Regions from separate parts of the Arthrobacter sp. TJ-238 genome, predicted to be linked through region 3. Evidence: riboswitches for the same ligand, from Rfam matches in the RefSeq annotation. Region 3 holds a riboswitch; each other region holds the start of a gene.

Region 1 (4,943 bases), on a different contig from region 3:
TCGCTGTCGGTGGAGGAGGACGAGGAACAGCACAGGGTGGATAACGATTCGGTCGATCTGGAACCCGTGCTGAGGGATGCAGTGGTCACGTCGCTGCCATTCCAGCCGGTGTGCCGGGAGGATTGCAAGGGTCTGTGCTCCGAATGCGGAGCCCGGCTCAATGACGATCCGGACCACCACCATGAAGTATTGGACCCTCGCTGGTCGGCCCTCGCCGGGCTGACCGGCACCGCCGCAGAGAACGACGCGGCACCAAAGTCAGAGTCAGACGAGAGAGAAGAGAGTTAGCCGTGGCTGTCCCGAAGCGGAAGATGTCCCGCGCGAATACCCGTGCACGCCGGTCCCAGTGGAAGGCAACCGCCCCCAAGCTGGTCAAGACCCTCGAGAACGGTCGCGTCACCTACAGCCTCGCCCACCAGGCCAAGGTTGTCACCGACTCGGCCGGTACGCCGCTGTTCCTGGAGTACAAGGGACGCAAGGTCGCCGACGTCTGACATGGGACCCGTCCCGCCGCGTCCACGCACCGGCGGGTCACCCGTCCGATGCGCCGGTTGATGCGGTTGTGAAGAATACAGAAGAGCTCACGAAGCGTCTCGGTGTCGATATCGACACCGAGACGCTTCGTCTTGCCCTGACCCACCGGTCCTACGCCTACGAGAAGGGCGGGATCCCCACCAACGAGCGCCTCGAGTTCCTCGGCGACTCGGTCCTCGGGCTCTCGGTCACCGATGCCCTGTACCGGGACAACCCGGGCCTGTCCGAGGGTGAGCTCGCCAAGCGGCGGTCCGCCGTCGTGAGTACCAAGGCCCTCGCGGGCGTCGCGCGCACCCTCGACCTCGGCAGCTACGTGCTGCTCGGGCAGGGCGAGAAGCTGACGAACGGGCGGGACAAGGCGTCGATCCTCGCGGACACCATGGAGGCCGTGATCGGCGCCGCGTACCTCAGCCACGGGATCGAGACCGCCCGCGCCATGGTCATGCGCCTCATCGGGCCCCTGCTGCGGGACTCCGCGGTCCTCGGCGAGGGCACCGACTGGAAGACCCGCATCCAGGAGACCGCGGCCGGGCGGCGACTCGGCCTCATCGACTACCAGGTCGAGGGCACGGGCCCCGACCACGCCCGCACCTTCACGGCGCACCTGCTGATCGGCGGGGTCGGATACGGTTCCGGGCACGGACCGTCGAAGAAGGAAGCTGAGCAGGCGGCGGCAGCGGCGTCGTGGAAGCTGCTCACCGAAGGGGCCGGTTCCGTGCACGGGGCCGGGGAACCCTCCGACGCGCGCGACGGTTCCTGAGTGCCTGAACTGCCTGAAGTCGAGGTGGTCCGCCGTGGCCTCGCCCGCTGGGTGACCGGACGCACCATCGAGGACGTGGACGTGGTCGACGCCCGGTCGCTCCGGCGGCACGTCGACGGCGTCGAGGACTTCGTCGGCAACGTCACCGGGGCGCGCGTCACCGACGTGGTGCGCCGCGGGAAGTTCCTCTGGCTCGTTCTGGAAGATGCAGCCGGCGCGGACACCCCGCCGCACGTCGCACTGATGGCGCACCTCGGCATGAGCGGGCAGCTCCTCATCGAGGAACCCGCCGCGCCGCGCGAGAAGCATCTCAAGGTACGCCTGACCCTCTCCGCCGCGCTCGACGAGGAGGGCGTGCCGCTGCCCGCCGAGCTGCGTTTCGTGGACCAGCGCATCTTCGGCGGCATGTTCGTCGCCGACCTGCAGCCCACCGGGGACGGTCACCCGGGAGGGCTGGGGGAGGGCAGCCTGCCCCTCGTGCCGCACCAGGCCGCCCACATCGCACGCGACCTCCTCGACCCCGCTTTCGACCCCGAGGCCTTCCACCGGCGCCTTCGCGCCCGCAGGACCGGACTCAAGCGCGCGCTGCTCGATCAGGGGCTCGTCTCCGGCATCGGCAACATCTACGCCGACGAGGCCCTGTGGGCGGCCCGTTTCCACTACGCCCGGCCCACCGACACCCTGCGGCGCCCGGACACCCGGCGGATCATCGAGGCGGCCACCGGTGTGATGACCCGCGCCCTGGCGGCCGGGGGCACGAGCTTCGACGCCCTCTACGTGAATGTCAACGGTGCCTCGGGCTACTTCGCGCGGGATCTCGAGGCCTACGGGCGCGGCGGCCAGCCGTGCCGCCGTTGCGCGGACGAGGGCCGGCACACGCTGATCCGCCGGGAGTCCTTCATGAACCGGTCCTCCTACCTCTGCCCGCACTGCCAGCCGAGACCACGCAACGCGAGGACGTAGCCTCCCCGGGCCAGTGACGTGATCTTTCCCTCGTGATCCAAACGTGACAATCCGGGACCTCTCGCGTACCGTTGAAGCCGTGCCCGCGCCACCACGGCGGGGCACTCATCCTCTTTCAGCCGAACCCTGTCGATGAGGATGAACCGTTCGCACAAACCATTCGACAGGGGCGGGGGAACCAGTAGCGGACTCTTCAACGAGTCCTAGGGGTAAAGACACGCGTTGACCAGCCTGGGGGCGTTGGTCGGCAGGTGCGTGTCCGGATGTCCCATCCGAACCCGACAGCTAACTTCGCAGGCTTTGGGAAAGGCAACAGCATGTCCAAGAGCCATATCGCGCGCCACCGGGCCGTCCCCACGCGCACCAACCCCCTCGTCACGGCCTCACGCGCCGTCACTGCGACCGCGTCCGTCGCCGGCAAGCCCGCCGCGGTCGTCGTCACCGCGTCCGGCCTCCTGTTCGGCGCGGCACTTCCCGCCAGCGCAGCCGGTGAGATCAGCACCGACACCCAGCAGTCCACCGCGAGCACCACCGCGGCCGGCACCTACACCGTGCAGGCCGGCGACACGCTCGGCAGCATCGCCTCCTCGCACGGCGTCAGCCTCGATGCGCTGTTCGCGGCCAACGGCCTCGGCTACGCCTCGGTCATCTACCCCGGGCAGTCCATCTCGCTGGGCGGTTCCGCCGCCCCGCAGCAGTACTCCGCTCAGTCGGTGCCCGCACAGTCCGTGGCCGCACAGGCAGCGCCCGCGCAGGCAGTGCTCGCGAGCACCACGGCGACCCCGGGCAACTCCATTGGACTCAGCACGCAGTCCGCCGCCTCCATCGCGCCGAGGGCGGCCTCGCTCCCCGGGATCGTCGGCACGGCGATGCAGGGTGTCGGCTCGGGCTACGTCTTCGGCGGCACCGCCTACGGCGCCTGGGACTGCTCAGGCTTCGTCCAGTGGGCCTACGCACAGCAGGGCATCAACCTGCCCCGCACCACGTGGGCGCAGTTCGCCGCCATGACGCCCACCAGCACCCCCCAGCCGGGTGACCTGGTGAGCCAGAACGGTGGCAGCCACGTCGGGATCTACCTCGGCGACGGCCAGATGGTCAGCGCGCTGAACCCGTCGCAGGGCACCCAGGTGCACTCGGTCAACGTCATGTCGGTGGACGGTTACTACACCCGCTAGAGCGGACAGACGGCGCAGACCGGCGGCAGACGCCGGTCGCGACACGCAAAGGGCGGGGTGCTTGCACCCCGCCCTTTGCCGTACCCGGCTTCGGGTGTACATTCCGGCGGGTCACGCCTACCCGGAGGAGCACCGATGTTTCGAGGATTCGCCACCGTCACCTTCTACGCCGACGATCTCGCCGCCGCCCGCGACTGGTACACGGAACTGCTGGGGACAGCGCCGTACTACGCCTTCCCGCCGCCCCCCGAGCCTCCCGCCTACCTCGAGTTCCGGGTGGGTGACGACGAGGACGAGCTCGGGTTCATCGACCGGAGGTACGGGCCCTCCGGGGCGTCCCTCGGGCCGGGTGGCGCCGTCATGTTCTGGCACGTCGACGACCTGACCGGCACGCTGGACAGGCTGCTCCGGCTAGGCGCCACCGAATACGAGGCGGTGACGGAACGCGGGACCGGCGGGTTCACGACGGCGTCCGTGGTGGACCCCTTCGGCAACGTGCTCGGCATCATGCACAATCCGCACTACCTCGAGGTCCTGGCTGCACGGAGGGCCTGAGCGTGACGCGCCGGAGCCCCTAGCGCGAGTAGTGCCGGGCCAGCCGCTCGAAACCCTCGTCGATGCTGACGTCCGGCTCCCAGCCGAGGACCTCGCGCGTGCGCCGCTGGTCGAACCAGTGCGCGGTCGAGAGCTGTTCGGCCAGGAAGCGGGTCATGGGGGGCTCCTCGGTGCGGCCCGCGGCGCGCCAGGCGCGCTCGATCACCGCTCCCGCGCCTCGGGCGAGCGCTCCGGGTACCGACCATGCCGGTGGCGCCTCCCCGCCCGCGCGGCAGATGCCGGCCACGAGCTCCGCGATGGGGCGCGGCTCGCCGTTCGTGACCACGAAGGCCCGACCCTGGGCGGCGTCCATGCGTCGCAGGCAGGCGACGATCCCCGAGGCCGCGTTGTCCACGTAGGTCGTGTCGATGAGGGCGGTGCCGCCGTCGAGCAGGGGCAGGCGGCGGCGGCGCGCCCGGTCGATGACGCGTTCGACGAGCTGCGTGTCGCCCGGACCCCACACGATGTGCGGGCGCACCGCGGCGACGCGGAAGCCCGGCCCGGAGCGGTCGAGTGCCAGCAGCTCCGCGGCTGCCTTCGTCCTCGCGTAGTCGCCGCGCGCAGAGGCAGGATCGGCGGGGCCGGCAGGAGCGCCGACGAGGGACGACCCGTCGTGGGCGACCGAGGGGGAGGAGACCTGCACGACGTCGGTCGCGCCGGCGTCCTGCGCCGCGTCGAGCAGGCGCCTCGTGCCCTCGACGTTGACGCGGTCGAACTCCTCTGCGGTGCCCGTGAAGGAGACCTTCGCCGCCAGGTGGATCACCGCCGTGCACCCGCGCACCGCGGCTGTGACGGCATCCGCGTCCTCGATGGACCCGAGGGAGTCCTGTGCGCCCGGGACGCCGGAGGGGCGGCGCTGGAAGCACCGCACGTCGAGCCCGTCGGCGAGCAGGTGCTGCGCGACGGCGCGCCCGAGC
Region 2 (4,943 bases), on a different contig from region 3:
GGCCCGCAGCCGGAGATCGACGTGGACTTCGTGATGCACCTCGACGAGGACGGCCGCGGCGGTCCCGCCTCCGAATGGGCTGCAGCGGCAAGGCCCGGGGACCGGGTGTGCGTCATCGGACCCAACTCCGCCGCCGCACAGTGCGCGACAGCGGGTGCCTACGGGGGCATCGAGTGGAGCCCGGGCCTCGCCCAGCACGTGCTCCTCGCCGGCGACGAGACCGCAGTGCCCGCGATCAGCGCCATCCTCGAGTCGCTCCCCGAGGACATCAGCGGCCATGCGTTCCTCGAGGTGCCGGACGGCGCGGACTTCCAGAACATCGACACGCGCTCCTCGGTCTCCATCACCTGGCTCGCCCGCGGCCGGCGCACCCACGGGGAGCTGCTCGAGACCGCCGTCCGGAACGCGGTGCGGCTGCCGGGGTGGGTCTCCCTCTCCGGAGAGGTCACCGCCAGCGGCGGCAGCGAGCCGGAGGACGTGGACATCGACAGGACCATCCTCTGGGAGACACCGCAGCTGCTCGAGGCGGCAATCGTGCAATCGACCGTCAACCCGGAACGGCCTCCAGGGACCCAGCCCTTCTACGCCTGGATCGCGGGCGAGGCCGCCGTGGTCCGGGGCCTGCGCCGCTACCTCGTGCGTGACGTCGGGGTGGACCGGAAACAGGTTGCCTTCATGGGGTATTGGCGCAAGGGGCGGGCCGAGCTGTCCTGACAGTGCTTTCCGCGGCCGAAACTCAGGTTCTGCCGCACATTTCCTCAGGATTCCTGATGGCGGGATGAAGTATGGCATGAATTGTCCACAGGTTGGATAACGGAATTGTAACTCCGCCTTTCCTCGCCTAATGTTTGAGCAGTCAAAGCTCCATCGTGGAATTCAGGTCCGCACGCCTAACCCTGTCAGCGGACCGCCTGGACAACCTGTGACAGGGGTGGAGGACCCACATTCCGGCGGCACGAGCCGCCTCGGGGTGAAGCCCTCACGCATAGTCGACAGCACGGTCCTTCCTGCGCTTCTGCCGCACCGAGGACCGCGCCGAGGGGGCCGAGTCAACTCTTGCTCGAATCCGACAGCTAACTTCGCGGGCGTGTGAGAGAGGTATGCAGTTGACCCAGACGCTCATGTCCGGGCGCCGTCGCGCGTCCGGCGCCCGCCCGGACCAGCACCACGCGACGCCGCAGCTTCCCGCGCACACCCCTCCGCCGAACCGCCGCTCGCTGCGTGCGCAGCCCCACCCGGTGCACAGCCCCTTCTTCGCGGCCTCCTCGCCGGCTGCACCGTCCATTCTCGCGCCGACCCGAGGCGTCGCGCCCGTGGAGCCGGGACCCGATGCGTCCGCGCCCGCCGCAGTCCCGACTCCTTCCGGGGATGCGCCGCGTCCCAGCACTTCCGCACCGCTGACCCGCCGCGAACTCCGGGCCCGGGAGCGGGCCGCGCGCGACATCCCTGTCGATGACGCCGTCGACGCCATCGACGCCGTCGACGACGCCGCCGAGGCCGACAATGCCACCGTGTCCCTGCCGTCGCGCCGCAGCGTCCGCAGCAGCGGACGCACGCCGTCGCCGGTTCAGCGACGGATGGACGCGCGTCCCCCGGCGACCCGCCGGACGGCATCCCGGGGCGGCACTGTCCCTGCGTCGCTCACCCGCCTCCGGGACAGCGCCGCCACCGCCGGCATCGTCCTGGCCTCGGCCGGCCTGCTGATGGGCGCCGTCGCGCCGTCGGCCACCTCGGCTCCTGCCGACGGTGCGGACGCTGCCCCCGCATCCGGCGTATCGCAGGCCGTCACCGCGCCCGTGGGAGCCACGGTGACCTTCGGCCTCGAGGCTGCGGGGCCCGCCGCCGAAGGCATCGCCCCGAGCATCGCGAGTGCGCGGGCGCTCTCGGCCTCCCTCGCACCGGCAGCGAAGGAACGCAAGGCCTTCAGCGCCCCGGTGGAGTCCCCGACGGTCGCCTCGACCTTCGGGTACAGGGTCAACCCCATGGGCGGTTTCGGGACGGAGCTCCACACGGGCGTCGACTACGCCAGCGCCTGCGGCACCCCGGTGAAGGCCGTGGACGCCGGGACGGTCGTCGACTCGGGCTGGCACGCCTACGGCGGAGGACAGCGCATCGTGATCGACCACGGCGACGGGCTGAAGACCACCTACAACCACATGAGCGCCCTCGAGGCGCCCGCCGGCACCACTGTGAAGCGCGGTGACCCCCTCGGCGCCGTCGGCAGCACCGGCAACTCCACGGGGTGCCACCTCCACTTCGAGGTTCTGGTCCACGACGAGAAGGTCGACCCGCAGCCCTGGCTGTGACCGGGGGCAGCCGGCGGCGCGTGGGCCGCAGCTGCCGGAGGCCCCGTCAGGGCAGCGGTTCGCTCACGACGGCGGGATCCTTGTAACCGAGCGGCATCCGCAGGCGGAGCGAGTCCGGCCTGACCTCGAAGGCCATGTGCGTCGCCTTGCCGAGGGCGTCGCCGTCGAGTTGCACCTCGAGCGGCTCACGCAGCGTGATCTCGGCGGTGCGGCACTGGAAGTACTCCAGCGACGGGTCCTTGCTCCTGCCCTTGCCGCGCGCGACCAGCTTGCCCACGACGGCCAGCCACCCGAGCCTGCCCTTGGGTGCCACGGTCATGAGGTCCATGAGGCCGTCGTCGATCCTGGCGCCGGGGAAGATCTCCAGGCCGCCCATGATCTTCCCGCAGTTGCCGCCCATGACGCTGCGCAGGCGGCGCTCGAAGGGCTTGCCCCCGTTCACGGAGATGGTGGTGCGCGAGGGCCTGCCGGGCAGGTTCCTGATCCCGGCGTCCACATAGGCGAGCCAGCCGACCTTGTCCTTCAGATCATCCCGCGTGTCGGACATGATGGCGGCGTCGTAGCCGATCCCCGCCATGACCAGGAACACGTGGGCGTCCTGGGCGCGGTCGACGGTGACGTGCACGACGTCGATGGTCCGCTCCGTCCCGCGGAAAGCGGACTCGACGGCGGCATCCGGATCGTCGACGGCGATGTCGAGGTTCCGGGCGAGCAGGTTCCCGGTACCCAGCGGCACGAGGGCCATCATGGTCCCGGTGCCGGCGAGTTCCTCGGCGACGCACCGGACGGTGCCGTCCCCGCCGGCCGCGATGACGAGGTCCACCCCGGCCTCGAGCGCCTCCCGGGCCTGGCCGTGCCCCGGATCATCGGCGGTCGTCTCGATCACGAGCGGTTCCTCCCAGCCGTCCTCGGCGGAGATGCGCCGGACGGCGCCCTCGACGTCGGCGGTGGTGGCCTTGATCGGGTTGACGATCAGCGCGGCTCGACGGCCGCCCGATCCGGCATCCGCGACGGTGTCGGTGGTCGGCGCGGGTGAAACGTCGGTGGGCATGGTGTCCTTCGTGCGGGGTGTCAACGGATGGCTCCGTCGAGCTTATCCCGGCCGTCCCCGGCGCCGAGGGTAATCTTTGGGACGTGAACTTTCCCCAGCGCTATGTGGCCCTCGGCGACTCCTTTACCGAAGGGGTGGGCGACTGGGATCCGGCGTCCCCCAACGGCGTGCGCGGCTGGGCCGACCGCGTCGCCGAGCAGCTCATCCTCGCCGACCCCTCCTGGGGCTACGCGAATCTCGCGATCCGCGGGAAGAAGATGCGCCAGATCCTCGACGAGCAGATCGACGCCGCCCTGGCGCTGCAGCCGACGCTCGTGACCCTCTACGCGGGCGCCAACGACATCCTGCGGCCCCGCATCGACATCGACGCCCTCATGGCGCACTACGACGACGGCGTCGGGCGGCTCCGCGACGCCGGCACCGCCGTCGTGCTGTTCACGGGCTTCGACGCGGCTGGTTCCGCCGTGTTCGGGAAGACCCGCGGGCGTACGGCCGTCTACAACGAGTGGGTCCGCGAGATCGCGGACAAGCGCGACGCGACGATCGTCGACTACTGGCGGCTGCGCGAGTTCCAGGACTGGGGCTACTGGGACGTCGACCGCATGCACATGTCCGCCGCCGGACACACGCTGATGGCCGCGCGCGTCCTCGAGGCGCTGAAGGCCTCCCACCGGATCGACCTGCCGGAGCTGGAGGCGCGCCCGGTCCTCCGGCGGGCCGAGCAGCTCAAGGCGGACGCGCAGTGGGCACGGGAGTACCTGAAGCCGTGGGTGGGACGACGCCTTCGCGGCGTCTCCTCGGGCGACGAACTGACAGCCAAGTACCCGACGCCGGTCCAGCCCGACCGGGCGACCGTTCCGGCCTGAGGCCTCCGGCCCGACGTGCTGCCGCCCTCTCGTGAGCCGGTCGTGCTGCAGTATCCCCTCCGTGGGTCCTTCCGAGCCCGCAACAGCCCTGCCCGCCGCGTACCGAGCCACGGCACCCACCTGATGGGCACCACCTACGCCATCGACCTCGTCCCCGTCGACGGGCACGGCAGGGTGGCCGCGCGCGGGTGGCGCACCCTGCTGGCCACCGAACCGCCCGAGGCGTTCGTCGGTTTCGGCGCCCCGGTCCTGGCGCCGGCCGCCGGCACCGTCGTGATCGCCCACGACGGCGAGGAGGACCATGCAGCGCGGAGGTCACAGCCTGCGCTGCTGGCCTACACGGCGGGCCAGTCCCGCCGGATCCACGACGGGCCGGCGGCGATAGCCGGCAACCACGTCGTCGTCGCCCTCGAGCGGGGCGGGCCTTTCGTGCTGGTCGCCCATCTGCGCCGGGGATCGCTCCGGGTCCGGGTGGGGGACCGGATCCTCGCCGGGGGACTGCTGGCCGAGTGCGGGAACTCCGGCAACAGCACCCAGCCGCACGTGCACCTGCAGGTCACCGACAGCATCGACTGGGGAGCCGCCCGTGGCCTGCCCCTCGCCTTCCGGACCGCCACGGGCACCGAGGTGCCACGCGAGTCGCAGATCGTCCGGGCGTGAGGACCGCCGGCCGGGAGGACGGGCCACGCGCCGGACCCGGCGCCCGGGGAGGGGACCGGT
Region 3 (4,943 bases):
TCGCTCCGCTGCGGCCTGCGCGCAGAGGGCATCGGCCACCGCTGACGCGGACCGCATGGCCACCTGCTCCTCCGCCTGCCCGCTGCCGACGGCGAGACCGGCGGCGTAGCCGACGACGAACGTGGTGAGGGGCGCCGCCGGCCGTACGACGCCGTGGGCGGCCCGTCCGGCCAGCCCGAGGACGGCGTCGATGTCGACGTCCGTCCCTTCGATCTCGAAGGCGGCGAGCAGCTTCTCGGTCCACTCGTGCAGCAGTTTCTCGCGGTCGTCCATGGGCCCTCCGGGTGGTGTCAGGGGACGTCGACACCCAGCTCTCGTGCGTCCTGCCAGGTGTCGACGTCGTGCGTCGTGCCCGGCGGAACCGGGATGTATCTGGTGCTCACACTAGCAAGGAGGCTTCGCATCGAGAGGTTGTCGGCGGGTCCGCGGGCCAGCACGGCGTCGACGGCGGCGGAGAGGTCATCGGTGCGGTACAGCGCCGCCAGCGGCTGGTCGCGGCCGCCGTCGACCGCCACCAGGGAGGTGTCGCCGCCCTTCGCGGCCTCGGCGAGGAGGAGTGCGAGCAGCTCCCCGACCCGGGGCATGTCGCAGGCGACGACGGCGCACCACGGTGCCGTGGGCTGCGTCACGGCGCGGGAGGACGATGCGCGGACTCCGGCGACGACGGCGGCCGCCGGACCGGCGAAGGCGGGTTCCTCCCGGACGAACGACGCGGTGCCCGTCGCGGGGCGGCCGTCGTCGGGCACGGGCCCCACGACGGTCAGGTGCAGGGCCGAGGAGAGGGCGGCGCAGGTGCGCTCGAGCAGGGTCTCGCCGTCGAGCACCAGACCGGCCTTCGGGACGCCGCCCAGTCGCGAGGAACGTCCCCCGGCCAGGACGATGGCGTCGAACGGCGGCGCGCCCGGGGTCACGCGGCGTTCTCCGCGAGGAACTCGCTCCACTGCGGTGCCGGCTTCTCGAGTTCGCGGATCTGCCACTGCGGCCCGCGGGGCGGGAGCGGGACCACCCGGAGCTTCCAGCCGAGGCTGCTGAGTGTCTTGTCGCCCTTGGCGTTGTTGCACCTGAGGCAGCACGCCACGAGGTTCTCCCAGGTGTCGGCGCCGCCCTTGGAGCGCGGCTGCACGTGGTCGATGGTCGAGGCGGTCTTCCCGCAGTAGGCGCACAGGTGGTTGTCGCGGCGCAGGACCCCGCGTCGCGTGGCGGTCACGTCGTGCCGGTACGGGATCTTCACGTACCGGTTGAGGAGGATCACCGACGGTCGGCCCAGCACTTCCGTCGGTCCGACGACCGGATCGTCGTCCTCGGCGACGACGCTGGCCTTCCCCGTGAGCACAAGCACCAGTGCCCGGCGGAAGGTGACCACCGCCAGTGGTTCATACCCTGCATTCAGAACAAGAGTGCGCATGAACAAAGCCTCGATGCTGACCTGTTCCCGCAACCGGTTGCCATCCCGGGGTTCGGGAGACGTGCTTCGGATTGACACTGCAAGGGTAAGCAAAACACACGCAGGCGGCTAATCGTCGGGATTCCGCGGCGTCCGTGTGGCGCACTGCAGAATCTGCTACCTGCTCACGCACGGGAGGACCGGCACACCGTGCCGGTCCTCCCGTGATCGTATGCGTCCGCCGATCAGCCGCCGACGCGGATGTAGACGCCGCCCGAGCCGAGTTCGGCGGGGGCGATGACCGTGGAGTTGCCGTTGAATCCACCGTGGACGGCCTGGCCGCCACCGATGTACACCGCGATGTGGGCCATGCCCATGCCGCCGTCGGCGTAGTAGATGAGGTCTCCGGGGATGGCCTCGCCGGCGCTGACGGTGCGCCCCAGGGAGAGGTAGCCTGCCGGCCAGCCGTGGAAGTTGATGCCTGCGGCGGCGAGCGAGTTGCTGGCCAGGCGGGTGCAGTCCTGCGTGACGCCCAGCTGGCCCTTGGCCGCTGCGGCGATCGTCGCGGCGACGCCCGACGACGCGACGGGAGCAGCGGGGGCTGCCGGTGCCGGGGCGACCGGAGCGGCGGCTGCCGCCGGGGCGGCGACGGGTGCCGGAGCCTTCGTGGCCACGGGAGCTGCGGCCTGGACGGCCGCGGGGGCCTCGACGGCGGCGACGGGCGCTGCGGCCACGGGGGCCTCGACGACGGGGGCCTCGACGACGGGCGCTTCGACGACGGGGGCCTCGACGACGGGCGCTTCGACGACGGGGGCCTCGACGACGGGCGCTTCGACGACGGGGGCCTCGACGGCGGGAGCCGGCTCGACGACGGGCTTCGCATTGACCTTGACCGCGGTCCTGTTGAAGGACACGACGGGCCCGGCGGGTGCGACGACGGCCGCGCGGGCCGAGGCGAGGGAGACGCTGGACGCCGCGACGTCGCGCTGGGGCTGGAGGTCGGCCGCGTTGGCGGCGACACCGCTGGACAGGACGAGGCCCGAAGCGGCGACGATGACGGCCGCCTGGCGGCCCATCCCGGTCGCGTTCGAGGTGACTGCTTTGGCGAGTTCGGAGAAGCCGGTGGCGGACCGCGCTTCTGCTCTATGGCGTGCGGGCATGACGGATGAAGGCATGGGGGATAACTCCAGGTGTGTGTTTCTAGCGGACGCGGACGAAGCTGGCGCCGGGCAGGTCGGCCAGGAAGTGGAGGCCGGTGTTCATACCGTTCAGGCCGCCACTGATGACCTGGCCGTTGCCGACGTAGATGGCCACGTGGCCGCCGGTGATCACGAGATCGCCGGGGGCGGGGCTGCTGACGACGTCGCCGAACTGGAAGAACTGGCCCGGGGCGAGATCGCCTACGGACTTGCCGACCGAGCGCAGTGCCTTCTCGACCATGGCGGTGCAGTCCTGGGCGACGCCGATCTGGGCGTACGCCGAGCCGACCAGGCCGGCAGCGACGCCGGAGGACGGGGCGGGAGCAGGAGTGGGCTTGGGAGCGGGAGCGGGAGCCGGTGCGACGGCGGCGGGCGCTGCGGCCGGTGCCACGGGAGCGGGAGCGGGAGCCGGTGCGACGGCGGCGGGCGCTGCGGCCGGTGCCACGGGAGCCGGTGCGGCGACGGGGGCCGGTGCCACGGGAGCCGGTGCGGCGACGGCAGCCACGGCGGGAGCGGCCGGCGCTGCGACCGGAACGACGGCGACGGGCGCTGCGACCGGGGCCGGCGCGGCGGGTGCCTGCTCCTCGACCACGGGAGCGGGCGCCTCGACGACGGGCTCGGGGGCGGCGGTGACCTCGACGGCCACGCGGTCGAAGGAGACCGTGGCGGTGGCGGGGACGGTGACCTCGGCCGAGACGACCCGGCTCACGGTCAACGCCGTGGAGGACGCTACTTCGCGCTCTGCGGGGGTGGCCCCGTGGGCCGGGAGGCCGGCGGTGAGGACGAGGCCCGAAGCGGCGACGATGACGGCTGCCTGGCGGCCGACCGATCCGGCGTTGGAGGTGACTGCAGTGGACAGGTTCGTCAGCGCACTGACGTTCCGGGCCGCACGGTGGCGGCCCAATGAAGAGCTATTGGACACGTTGGATTGCCTCTCCCAACGCCTGCGAGGTGAGCTGTCGGATTCGGATGGGAGTCACCCGGCCGCTGCGTGAAGCAGCGACTTAACCCCAAGGATTTCGGTTACGAAACCCAGAAATTGGTTCCCCCGCCTCTGCCATGCGATGGTGCGGACGGACCTCGAGCAATGGCAGAGCTAGGCGATTTGCAGGAGGGTGCCGGATCTAGAGCGAATTTGGCACGAGATGAAAGCTACCTCACAACCACCCGTTTGTCACGTTACGATCACGAAATGGTGTGTTCTTGGTGACGACGCCGGTTCGGAGGACCTTCTGCACACCCGCGCGGCGGCGGCCGAGTCCTCAGGCGGCGACGGAGACGAACACGTGCGAGGCCACCTCGGGCGGCAGTTCCAGGGCTCCCTCGACCCCCGGGACGCGGACGGACACGTAGTCACCCACGGATTCGAGATTGAGCTGCGCTCCGGGACGGAGGCCGCCCTCGTCGAGCTGCGTGAGCAGTTCAGGATCCACCTGGATCGGCTCGGCGAGGCGCACCAGGGTGACCTGCTTCCCGGGTGCATACGTGCCCATGGCGGACAGCAGGGTCACCACGCCGTCGGTGAACCGCTCGGACTCGATCCCGCCGATGGCCGCGAGTCCGGGGATCGGGTTGCCGTACGGCGATTCGGAGGGCTTGCCGAGGAGCTCGTAGAGCCGCCGCTCCACCCGCTCGCTCATCACGTGCTCCCAGCGGCAGGCCTCGTCGTGGACGTAGGCCCAGTCGAGACCGATGACGTCGCTGAGCAGCCGCTCGGCCAGACGGTGCTTCCTCATGACGCCCGTGGCCCTGTGGCGGCCCAGTTCGGTGAGCTCGAGGTGCCGGTCACCGGAGACGACCACGAGACCGTCACGCTCCATGCGGCCGATGGTCTGGGAGACGGTCGGACCCGAGTGGCGAAGGCGCTCGGCGATGCGCGCGCGGAGGGCGACGATGTTCTCTTCCTCGAGTTCAAGGATGGTCCGCAGGTACATCTCAGTGGTGTCGATGAGGTCCGTCATGCGGTTCAGCTCCTTGGTGCGGTGCGGGTGCGCGGCTGGAATGCCTCACGCCGGTGAGGCAGGCCAAAGCCGCCACGGACTGCTCCGCCCCACGCCCCCCAAGGTTAACCCATGGCGCAACGGCCCCGGCAATCGGGCGGAGCGCGGTCAGGGCGGCTTCCCGCAGCCGGTTAACAAATGGAGGGCCCGGGACCGCTGGGGCAGAATGAGGCCGTACCTGCCGCCCAACAGCTGGAGCATCGCATGAGTGACTCGCCCCGTATTCCCGACCACCTCCTGCCCTCGGACGGCCGTTTCGGCGCGGGCCCGTCGAAGGTCAGGAGCGGCCAGGTGGACGCGCTCGTGGGGGCGGGGCGGTCGCTGCTCGGGACCTCGCACCGGCAGGCTCCTGTCCGGGAC

What was found. Region 3 has a riboswitch for cyclic di-AMP ahead of AC4D2O_RS03585 (NlpC/P60 family protein). Riboswitches for the same ligand answer to the same signal wherever they lie in the genome.
Region 1: another riboswitch for cyclic di-AMP. It lies ahead of AC4D2O_RS13430 (C40 family peptidase); the one in region 3 lies ahead of AC4D2O_RS03585 (NlpC/P60 family protein).
Region 2: another riboswitch for cyclic di-AMP. It lies ahead of AC4D2O_RS09050 (M23 family metallopeptidase); the one in region 3 lies ahead of AC4D2O_RS03585 (NlpC/P60 family protein).

What each region holds. Positions count from the first base shown of each region.
Region 1 covers NZ_JBZCNH010000006.1:4,442-9,384, forward strand. Annotated here, with positions in the region: gene AC4D2O_RS13410 (YceD family protein) at 1-288, shown strand, start outside; gene rpmF (50S ribosomal protein L32) at 291-494, shown strand; gene rnc (ribonuclease III) at 563-1,294, shown strand; gene mutM (bifunctional DNA-formamidopyrimidine glycosylase/DNA-(apurinic or apyrimidinic site) lyase) at 1,295-2,257, shown strand; cyclic di-AMP (ydaO/yuaA leader) riboswitch at 2,396-2,572, shown strand; gene AC4D2O_RS13430 (C40 family peptidase) at 2,575-3,432, shown strand; gene AC4D2O_RS13435 (VOC family protein) at 3,568-3,987, shown strand; gene AC4D2O_RS13440 (NAD-dependent epimerase/dehydratase family protein) at 4,007-4,943, opposite strand, start outside.
Region 2 covers NZ_JBZCNH010000004.1:36,803-41,745, forward strand. Annotated here, with positions in the region: gene AC4D2O_RS09045 (siderophore-interacting protein) at 1-714, shown strand, start outside; cyclic di-AMP (ydaO/yuaA leader) riboswitch at 878-1,103, shown strand; gene AC4D2O_RS09050 (M23 family metallopeptidase) at 1,107-2,306, shown strand; gene AC4D2O_RS09055 (diacylglycerol/lipid kinase family protein) at 2,353-3,357, opposite strand; gene AC4D2O_RS09060 (SGNH/GDSL hydrolase family protein) at 3,441-4,223, shown strand; gene AC4D2O_RS09065 (M23 family metallopeptidase) at 4,266-4,883, shown strand.
Region 3 covers NZ_JBZCNH010000002.1:48,175-53,117, reverse strand. Annotated here, with positions in the region: gene AC4D2O_RS03605 (DUF6457 domain-containing protein) at 1-273, opposite strand, end outside; gene mobA (molybdenum cofactor guanylyltransferase) at 291-911, opposite strand; gene AC4D2O_RS03595 (HNH endonuclease) at 908-1,405, opposite strand; gene AC4D2O_RS03590 (NlpC/P60 family protein) at 1,630-2,559, opposite strand; gene AC4D2O_RS03585 (NlpC/P60 family protein) at 2,585-3,505, opposite strand; cyclic di-AMP (ydaO/yuaA leader) riboswitch at 3,511-3,663, opposite strand; gene AC4D2O_RS03580 (iron-dependent transcriptional repressor DtxR) at 3,846-4,544, opposite strand; gene serC (phosphoserine transaminase) at 4,788-4,943, shown strand, end outside.